2 regions of the Tardiphaga sp. 862_B3_N4_1 genome follow, and region 2 is predicted to be linked to the other one. Evidence: predicted binding sites of a transcription regulator. Region 2 holds the regulator's gene; the other holds the start of a gene.

Evidence for each region. The regulator PhoB, encoded in region 2, activates phosphate uptake and scavenging genes when phosphate is short. The targets are predictions, from matches to a motif close to TGTCATNNANCTGTCAT.
Region 1: a site for PhoB is predicted at 2,161-2,177, ahead of phnC (phosphonate ABC transporter ATP-binding protein). Genes of this name have one in related genera too.

Annotation. Positions count from the first base shown of each region.
Region 1 covers NZ_JBPWQB010000002.1:2,757,128-2,762,348, forward strand. The annotation lists gene AB8B02_RS30335 (DUF1045 domain-containing protein) at 1-221, opposite strand, end outside; gene AB8B02_RS30340 (alpha-D-ribose 1-methylphosphonate 5-triphosphate diphosphatase) at 242-1,429, opposite strand; gene AB8B02_RS30345 (chloramphenicol acetyltransferase) at 1,426-2,076, opposite strand; gene phnC (phosphonate ABC transporter ATP-binding protein) at 2,301-3,110, shown strand; gene phnD (phosphonate ABC transporter substrate-binding protein) at 3,237-4,175, shown strand; gene phnE (phosphonate ABC transporter, permease protein PhnE) at 4,256-5,140, shown strand; gene phnE (phosphonate ABC transporter, permease protein PhnE) at 5,137-5,221, shown strand, end outside.
Region 2 covers NZ_JBPWQB010000002.1:2,029,269-2,034,489, forward strand. The annotation lists gene pstC (phosphate ABC transporter permease subunit PstC) at 1-954, shown strand, start outside; gene pstA (phosphate ABC transporter permease PstA) at 956-1,801, shown strand; gene pstB (phosphate ABC transporter ATP-binding protein PstB) at 1,798-2,625, shown strand; gene phoU (phosphate signaling complex protein PhoU) at 2,654-3,367, shown strand; gene phoB (phosphate regulon transcriptional regulator PhoB) at 3,460-4,164, shown strand; gene AB8B02_RS26870 (GcrA family cell cycle regulator) at 4,361-4,870, opposite strand.

The DNA of each region.
Region 1 (5,221 bases), 730 kb from region 2:
GCCGCCAGCGAAAATGGTGCCTTCAGCGTGGCGTGAAAGCCGTATTTGCGCGGATCCTTGATGACAGCCGGCCAGTCCGGCGCCTGCATGATGAGGTCGCCGGGAACCAGCACGTCATTGCCGGTGAAGGGATCGTAGCCGAGGATTTTAGCGCCGAAGCGGGAGAGGGCGCTGTCGGCATCGGGGGCGTAATAGATCGCGTAACGCGGGAATTCACTCATGGCCGCACCATAAAGCCGCGTTACGCCGCGGCAATAGCTTTGCGTTGCATGGCACGCGCCGGCTGCAGGCGCGTGGCATCGGTGAGATGCACGAGCTTGCCCTGTGCGATCACGGCGACGATGCGGGGACGCATTGCGATGCTGTCATCGACGAGCAGCAAATCAGCGCGGCGCCCGCCCGCGATCTCGCCGCGGTCGGTGAGCCCGGCAGCCTTGGCCGGTGCGGACGAGATCAGCGCCCAAGCTTGCGGCAGCGACAGAATGCCATCATGGAGCAGCCGGAACGCGGCCAGCAATTGCGCGGGATAGTAATAGTCCGACGCCAGCACCGAGCAGAGGCCCTTGGCGATCATGTCGGACGCCTTGGTCCAGCCGGTATGGCTGCCGCCGCGCACCACATTGGGCGCGCCGAACACGATGAAGTCGCCAGCATCGGCGGCGGCTTGTGCGGTTTCCACGTTGATCGGGAATTCGGCGATATTGACGCCGAGCTTGCGGAAGTCGTCGCGCATCGCAGGGGTTGCGTCATCATGCGAGAGCGTCGGCACGCCGGCAGCGTTCGCCGCTTTGGCGAGGCGGGCAATCGAGGCAGGCACATCATCGGTGCGCGACAGCACGCGTTCGACCAGTTGATCGAAGGCCTCGCTCGTGAGGCCGGTGCGTTCGACCATCCGCTCGCGCTTCGCCGGCTTCGAGATTCCGGCGATGTCCATATGATCGTTGAAGGCGAGCAGATCGATGCGGCCGGCCTGCAGCCAGCCGACGATCTCATCTTCGGCGTCGAGATTGAACGTTTCCTGCCGCAGATGGAAGCGCGTGTCGGAGGCGAGCTTCGGCCGCAGCGTCTCGATGGCATCCAGCAGCTTGCGGGCGTTCTCCGCGCCGCGCAGGCCCGGCTCCCAGGACCATGTGGTGCCGTGAAACACTGTGGTGATGCCATTGGCGATGGCCTGCCGGTCGCTGTCGATCAAGGCGACATCGACCGGGAAGTCGACGCCGGGGCGCGGCATCAACTGCCGCTCGAAGGCGTCGCCATGCAGATCGACGATCCCCGGCAGCACCAGCAGATCGGAGGCATCGAGGCCGAGCACGCCATGGGGCGCATCCGATCCGATGTCCGCAATCACGCCATCCCCAATCTGCAGCGAAGTCTCGGCGATGTCCTGGCCGAGCAAAGTGCGTCCGCCGTCGATGAAAAGTCCAGTCATGTCACTGCCATCTGTCTGGGCGCCTTGACGCCTTTATACTTGCTCAGGAAATCCTCGACCGGGAGCTTGCGGAAATCCGGTAGCGCCTGTCGTAGCATCTCGTGGTCCCAGTTCCACCAGGCGAGGTCCATCAGCCCGTCTTCCACGGCTTCCGAAAATCGTCGCCGCACCGGCCGCGCCGGATTGCCGGCGACGATCGTATAGGGGGCGACGTCCTTGGTCACGATGGCCCCGGCGGCGATCACCGCGCCGGTGCCGATATTGCGGCCGGGCAGCACGATGGCGCCATGGCCGAGCCACACATCGTGGCCGATAGTGCAATGATGTTCGCGTCGCCAGGCAAAGAAGTCGGCGTCGTCGCTTTCGCCGGGGAAGTAGGCACTGGCGCGATAGGTGAAGTGGGCCTGCGTCGCCCGGTGCATCGGGTGATTGCCGGGATTGATCCGCGTCATCGCCGCAATCGAGCAGAACTTTCCGATCGTCGTGTAGGTGATCTGGCCGTCATTCACGACATATGAATAGTCGCCCATCGTCACTTCATTGAGGATCGTGCGCGCGCCGACTTCGGTATAGGCGCCGAGCTTGGTATCGACGAGTTTCGCGGTGGGATCGACCGCTGGCGTGAGCGAGAGTTGTTTTCCGGCCATGTGACGCTCGTGCGACGGAAGAGGAATCGGTGGGTGATATATTAGAGTGTGCGCTGGCGCGCGGGCACCTCTTCGGTCGGTTTCGTGACGGCGTCGTGACGTTCACATGAATTCGGGCGTCCTTTTCCCGCAACGACGATAACCCGTATGCGCAGGGCACATGTCACATCATTGTTAAACGCGGGCGTTACCGGTGGCGATGTCTATTGTCATTGGAGTGGCTCATGCTGGTGGTGGATAAGCTGACGTGCCGTTTCGGCGCCAAGGCTGCCGTCGATAACGCGTCGTTCGAGATCAAGCCCGGCGCATTCGTCGGCGTGATCGGTCGTTCCGGTGCCGGCAAGTCGACCATGCTGCGCATGATCAATCGCCTGTGCGAGCCGACCGAAGGCCGTATCGTATTTGATGGCACCGATGTTACCGCACTCAAGGGCCGCGATCTGCGCAAGTGGCGCGCGCGCTCGGCGATGATCTTCCAGCAGTTCAATCTCGTCGGCCGTCTCGACGTGCTGACCAATGTGCTGATGGGCCGTCTGGCCGAGATGCCGCAGTGGCGCTCGCTGACCCAGATGTGGCCTGAGGACGACCGTGCGCTGGCGATGTCGGCGCTGGAACAGTTCGACATGGCGCAATATGCCTCGCAGCGCGCCGATCAGCTCTCCGGCGGTCAGCAACAACGCGTCGCCATCGCTCGCGCCTTGGTGCAGCAGCCCGACATTATCCTCGCCGATGAGCCGATCGCCTCGCTCGATCCGCGCAACACCCGCATCGTCATGGATGCATTGCTGCGTATCAACAAGCACTTCGGCATTACCGTGATGTGCAACCTGCATTCGCTCGATCTGGCGCGCACCTATTGCGATCGCCTGATCGGGATGTCCGCCGGCCGCGTCGTGTTCGATGGCGCGCCTTCCGCGCTCACCGAACATATCGCCCGCGAACTCTACGATCTCGAAGCCGACGAGGTGATGGGATCGGCGCATATGCCGACGCCCGCCCGCGTTCCCGAATACGGCGTTGCCGCCGTCGCGTGATTGCAGTGCGTGATCGCCGTGCGTTGAAAGTATCGCGGTGACGTCATCGTAACGATGGCATCGCCGCGATAGACGCGCCTTCTACCAAGAAAAAACGTTTCACCTCAGATCAAAACAGGGACTGTCATGATCAACCGTCGCTCCATTCTGCTCAGCGCCGCGGCGCTGGCTTTCGCCGCCACCTCGGCCTCGGCCCAGGATTACAAGGCCAAGTATCCGGAACTGACCTTCGCCATCATCCCGGCGGAAAACGCCTCGGGCGTCACCGAGCGCTGGGCGCCCTTCGTCGCCTATCTGTCGAAAGAACTCGGCGTGAAGGTCAATTTGCGCATCGCCAATGACTACGCAGCCGTCATCGAAGGCCAGCGCTCCGGCAACATCCACATCGCCAGCTATGGTTCGGCCTCGTTCGCGCGCGCCCGCCTCACCGGCGTGAAGACCGATGCCTTTGCCAACGACATCAACATCGATGGCTCGACGGGCTATTACTCGGTGTTCTTCGTCAAGGCGAACAGCGCTTACAAGACCATCGATAATCTGAAGGGCAAGAACCTCGGTCTGGTCGATCCGAATTCGACCTCCGGCAACAACGTGCCGCGCTTCGAGCTGGACAAGATGGGCATCTCCGATGCCGACACCTATTTCAGCAAGGTCGTGTTCACCGGCAGCCACGAAAATGCGCTACTGGCGCTGTCGCAGGGCACCGTCGATGTCGCCGCCAACCAGTGGACCAACGACAACGACTCGACGCTGCAGCAGATGCTGACCAAGGGCATGCTGAAGAATGCCGACGGCACGCCGATGAAGAAGGAAGACTTCCGCATCATCCACAAGTCGGCCCCGATCATCAACGGCCCCTATGCCTATAGCTCCGACCTGCCGGAAGAGCTGAAGGTCGCCATCGCCAAGGCCTTCGTCGATGCACCGACCAAGGACAAGGCGGCTTTTGATCGCCTGTCGGACGGCCAGAAGAAGGGCTTCCACGCCGCGACCACCAAGGATTGGGACGCGACCATCGACCTGATCAAGTTCGTGGACGCGCTTCGCAAGAAGAAGGCGTCCTGATCGCCAGACGATTGAAGGGAGCCGGATCAGAAATGGTCCGGCTCCTTTTCTGTGTTTGATCCCAGATAGGCCCGCACATCATGTCCGCCGCCGTTTCCATTCTTCCGGCTCCGCAGCTCGCTGCGCTGAACGACGCCTATCGCAAGGCGGTGGCACGCCGGCGGTTGCGCACGCTGTTCGTTGTGGTGGCTTGCTTTGCAGCGCTGTTCGTCGCGGCGCTGGGCGCCGAGGTTAATCTCAGGACCTTCATCGAGAAGATCGGCAACTTCGGCAGCTATTTCGATCGCATCTTCACGCTCGAAGCCGGCACCCGGGTCTGGACAGATGTCAATGAATGGTTCTGGGGTTGGAAGAAGTGGCTGTCGCTGCTCGGCGAGACCGTGCTGATTAGCTATGTCGGTACGCTGATCGGCGCCGTGCTGGCCTTCGGGCTGAATTTTCTCGCGGCCGAGAACACTGCGCCCTCAGTGCCGCTGCGCTTTGCCGTGCGCCGCTTCATGGAATTCTGCCGGACCGTGCCGGATATCGTGTTCGCGCTGATCTTCGTCATCGCCTTTGGCCTCGGCCCGATGGCCGGCGTGTTGGCCATTGCGATCCACTGCGTTGGGGCGCTCGGCAAGCTCTATGGCGAGATCGTCGAGAATATCGACATGAAGCCGGTGGAAGGCATTCGCTCGACCGGAGCGGGCTGGATCGACTGCATGCGCTTTGCGGTGCTGCCGCAGGTCGCGGCCGGATTTGCGAGCTACACGCTGCTGCGCTTCGAGATCAATGTGCGTGGTGCCTCCGTGATGGGCTTCGTCGGCGCCGGCGGCATCGGCCAGGAACTCGTCGTTGCTGTCAGAAAGTTCTACTATTCCGACGTCAGTGCGATCCTGCTGATGATCATCGTCACGGTCTTCATCATCGACATCGGCACGGGCTGGCTGCGCGGCCGTCTGTTCGGCAAGGAAGCCAGATCATGAACAGGCAGCCTGACATCAATACCCCCGCATTGCGCGGGCGCTATCCTGATGTCTTCAGCCGCCCGATGGCGTCGCGCGCCG
Region 2 (5,221 bases):
CCTTATGATCGTGCGAAGGCTTTGAATGCCTTCAAGACCGGCGACCAGGCGTTTTATTGGATCACCCGCATCTCGGCGCTGTCCGTTTTGTTTATCCTCGGCGGCATCATTCTGTCGCTCATCGTTGGTGCGTGGCCGGCGCTCCGCGAATTCGGCTTCTCGTTCCTGACGACGCAGCGCTGGGCACCGTCGGCTGATCCGCCGGTGCTGGGAGCGCTCGGCCCGATCTACGGCACGCTGATCACCTCGGTGATCGCGATGGCTATCGCCATTCCGGTCGGCATCGGCATCGCGATCTTCCTCACCGAACTGTGCCCGAACTGGCTACGCCGCCCGATCGGCATGGCGGTCGAGCTTCTCGCCGGTATTCCCTCGATCATCTACGGCATGTGGGGCTTCTTCGTGCTCGGCCCGTTCCTGGCCAACCACGTGCAGCCGTTCATGATCAGCGCCTTCGAAGGCGTCCCGGTCCTCGGCGTGATTTTCGCCGGCCCGCCGTCCTATCTCTCGCTGTTCAACGCGTCGCTGATCCTCGCCATCATGGTGCTGCCCTTCATTACCTCGATCTCGGTCGACGTGTTCAAGACGGTGCCGCCGGTGCTCAAGGAAGCCGCTTACGGCGTCGGCTGCACCACCTGGGAGGTCGTCCGCAACGTCGTCATCCCCTATACCCGCGTTGGTGTGATCGGTGGCGTCATGCTGGCGCTCGGCCGTGCGCTCGGTGAAACGATGGCGGTGACCTTCATCATCGGCAACTCGTTCCGCATCACAGGCTCGATCTTCGGCCCGGGCACCACGATCTCGGCGGCGATCGCCAGCGAGTTCGCGGAGAGCGACGGTCTGCATCAATCGGGTCTGATCCTGCTCGGTCTCCTGCTGTTCGTGCTGACATTCTTCGTGCTCTCGGCAGCGCGTCTGATGCTGCTGCGTCTGGAAAAGAAGGCGGGCAACTAACATGAACCCGATTTACGCATCCCGCCGTCGCCACGATACGATCATCCGCCTGCTTTGCGTCGGTGCCGCTCTCTTTGGCGTCACCTGGCTCGCGCTGATCCTGTTCACGCTGTTCTACAACGGTATCGCCGGCATCAGCCTGCAGATATTCACGCAGAACACGCCGCCGCCGGGCTCCATGGAAGGCGGCCTGCTCAATGCCATCGTCGGTTCGGTCATCATGACCGTCATCGGCGTCGGCATCGGCGCGCCGCTCGGCCTGTTTGCCGGCACCTATCTCGCGGAATACGGCAAGCACGACAAACTCACCTCGGTGATCCGCTTCATCAACGACGTGTTGCTGTCGGCCCCGTCCATCATCATCGGCCTGTTCGTTTATGGCGCGGTGGTGATTCCGATGGGTGGCTTCTCGGCTCTCGCCGGCTCGCTCGCGCTCGCCGTGATCGTGATCCCGGTCGTCGTCCGCACCACCGAGGACATGCTCGGCCTGGTGCCCAATCCGTTGCGTGAAGCGGCCTCGGCGCTCGGCCTGCCGCGCTCCCTGGTCATCAAGCGGATCGCCTATCGTGCAGCCCGTTCCGGTCTCATCACCGGCGTGCTGCTGGCGACCGCACGTGTCGCCGGCGAAACGGCGCCGCTGCTGTTCACCGCGCTGAGCAACCAGTTCTTCAGCCTCGATCTCACCAAGACGATGGCCAACCTGCCGGTGACCATCAACAACTTCGTGCAGAGCCCCTACGAGTACTGGAAGCAGCTCGCCTGGAGCGGTGCCCTGATCATCACCTTGACCGTACTTGCCCTTAACATTGGCGCGCGCATTCTCGGCGCCGAGAGGACAGCAAAATGAGTGAGCTTTCTGTGTCGTCTGGCGTTCCTTCCGTCTCGATGCCGCCGCCGTCGGCCCTGCAGGGCGAGACCCGTCCCAAGGTCACCGTGCGCGACCTGAACTTCTACTATGGCGAACACCACGCTCTGAAGAAGATCAACCTGACGCTGATGGCGAACCGCGTGACTGCGTTTATCGGCCCGTCGGGCTGCGGCAAGTCCACGCTGCTGCGCATCTTCAACCGCATGTATGACCTGTATCCCGGCCAGCGCGCCGAAGGTCAGCTCATGCTCGACAACCAGAACGTTCTGGATCCGAAGCTGGATCTCAACCTGCTGCGCGCCCGCGTCGGCATGGTGTTCCAGAAGCCGACCCCGTTCCCGATGACGATCTATGAAAACATCGCCTTCGGTATCCGCCTCTATGAAAAGATCTCCAAGTCGGAGATGGACGTGCGCGTCGAGAAAGCGCTGCGCGGCGGTGCGCTGTGGAACGAAGTCAAGGACAAGCTCAACGCCTCGGGCCTCAGCCTGTCGGGCGGTCAGCAGCAGCGCCTGTGCATCGCGCGCACCATCGCGGTGCGGCCGGAAGTGATCCTGTTCGACGAGCCGTGCTCGGCGCTGGATCCGATCTCGACCGCGAAGATCGAGGAGCTGATCGACGAGTTGAAGGATCAGTACACGATCGCGATCGTGACCCATAACATGCAGCAAGCCGCCCGCGTCTCCGACAGCACGGCCTTCATGTATCTCGGCGAGCTGATCGAGTTCGATCAGACCAACAAGATCTTCACATCACCGACCGATCGCCGCACCCAGGATTACATCACCGGCCGCTTCGGCTGACGCGACATATTCGCGGGAGGATTTAGATATGGCTTTTGAACACACCACCAAGGCTTTCGATGACGATCTGCAGGAGCTGACCCGTCTCGTCGCCGAGATGGGTGGCCTTGCGGAACGGCAGATTGTCGAATCCGTCGACGCGCTGATCCGCCGGGATGTCGCGCTCGGTGCGCGCGTCGTCGCCACCGACGCCGAGATCGACCAGTTGCAGCGCACGATCGAAGAGCGCGCCGTGCTGACCATCGCCAAGCGCCAGCCGATGGCTGTCGATTTGCGCGAGATCGTCGGCGCGCTGCGTGTCGCCACCGATCTGGAACGTATCGGCGATCTCTCCAAGAACATCGGCAAGCGCGTCAATGCACTCGACAGCGACTTCCATCCGCTGAAGCTGATCCGCGGCCTCGAACACATGACCGACCTCGTGACCACCCAGGTCAAGGCCGTGCTCGACGCCTATGCCGCACACGATCTGCCGGCCGCGATGACGGTGTGGAAGGGCGACGAGGAAATCGACGCGATCTGCACCTCGCTGTTCCGCGAGCTCCTTACCTATATGATGGAAGATCCGCGCAACATCTCGTTCTGTATCCACCTGATGTTCTGCGCCAAGAACATCGAGCGGATCGGCGACCATGCCACCAATATTGCGGAAACCGTGTTCTACATGATCGAGGGTCAGCAGATCCTCGACAAGCGCCCGAAGGGCGACATGACCACATTCGCGAATACGCCGACTGTCTGAAGCATGGCCCTGAAAAGTGGAAGCCAGTCTTCCGCAAGGATCATGATTTAAAGACTTGTCGGACGTCACTGAGGATATTGATCAAGATGGCTGTGAATGCACGCATTCTGGTTGTGGAAGATGAAGAGGCACTAACGACGCTGCTTCGCTACAACCTCGACGCCGAAGGCTATGACGTTGAAACTGTCGCGCGCGGCGACGATGCCGACACCCGCTTGAAGGAGCGGGTGCCGGATCTCGTGGTGCTCGACTGGATGCTGCCGGGTCTGTCCGGTATCGAACTGTGCCGCCGCCTGCGCGCACGGCCCGAAACCAAGGCATTGCCGATCATCATGCTGACGGCGCGCGGCGAAGAGAGCGAGCGCGTTCGCGGTCTCGCCACCGGCGCCGACGACTATATCGTCAAGCCGTTCTCGGTGCCGGAGCTCCTCGCCCGCGTGAAGGGCCTGCTCCGTCGTGCCGCTCCCGAGCGTCTCGCCACCGTCCTGGCGTTTGGCGACATCGAACTCGACCGTGACAAGCGCCGCGTCGTGCGCTCGAGCCGTCCGATCGATCTCGGTCCGACCGAATATCGCCTGCTGGAGTTCTTCCTGGAACATCCGGGCCGCGTGTTCAGCCGCGAGCAGTTGCTCGACAGCGTCTGGGGCCGCGACATCTATATCGACGAGCGCACCGTCGACGTGCATATCGGCCGTCTGCGCAAGCTGCTCAATCCCGCCGGCGAGCCCGATCCGATCCGCACCGTGCGCGGCGCCGGCTACGCGCTGGATGACCGGTTCGACAAGGCGGCGGAGTAATACTCCGCTATCGACAGTTATTCTCGTCATGGCCGGGCTTGTCCCGGCCATCCACGTCTTTGTGTTCGGCCAAGACGTGGATACCCGGCATTCGCCGGGTATGACGGCGGAGAGGTCTCCGCTCACAATTCCCCCAAAACAAAAAAATGCCCGGCTCATCACCGGGCATTTTCATTTGGTTTAGATGCTTTCCAGCTCAGCGCGTCGGCTTTGGCACCGCGCGGCGGCGGTCGCTGGCCGGCTGATAGGCGATGCGCGAGTGATGCGCGCAATAGGGGGCGCCGGCCAGGGCCTTGCCGCCGCAGAAGTAGAAGTCCGCGCTCGACGGATCGCCGATCGGCCAATGGCAGGTGGCTTCGTTGAGTTCGACCAGCGACAGGCGCTGGCTGATCGGCACGATGTTGTCATAGGCGATCGGGTCGGGCTCGGCCTCGATCTCGTAATTATGGGCCAGCGCGGTATTGCCGCGTGCCATCGGGCGGGCGACGCGTACCATCTGCTGCGCCGGGCGCGCCTTGCGCTGCCGCGGAGCTGCCGAGGAGGGGCTCTTGGCACGGCCGGACAGGCCAAGGCGGTGAACCTTGCCGATCACGGCGTTGCGGGTCACGTTACCGAGTTCCGCAGCGATCTGGCTGGCGGAAAGGCCGCCTTCCCAGAGTTTCTTCAACTGTTCGACGCGATCGTCGGTCCATGTCATTACCGTCATCGCCGTTTTCCCTTCGTGAGCGCCGGCCTGACCGGGCAGCGCTGCGAGTTGAGACTTCAAAAATCCCTGCGGTCAGAATCCTTTAGCGCTCACCGGGCGCGAATTTCGCGTCCGGCTGTTACGCCGCACTGGATGTGTCAAAAGGATCTACCGCCGCACGAGATGTCGTATCCGACGAGGCAAAAGCTACAATATGCCGTGACTCGCGCGCAAGAGTCGGGCATGCCGCGTCCACATGCTTCTGCAAGTAAAGCTGCAAAATCGGCTTTTTCTGCGACTCCGTGTGACTCGAAAGCCGCAGTGCGCGGTTGACAGTCTTCACAGCACACATAGAATAATGCCCACGTGCCG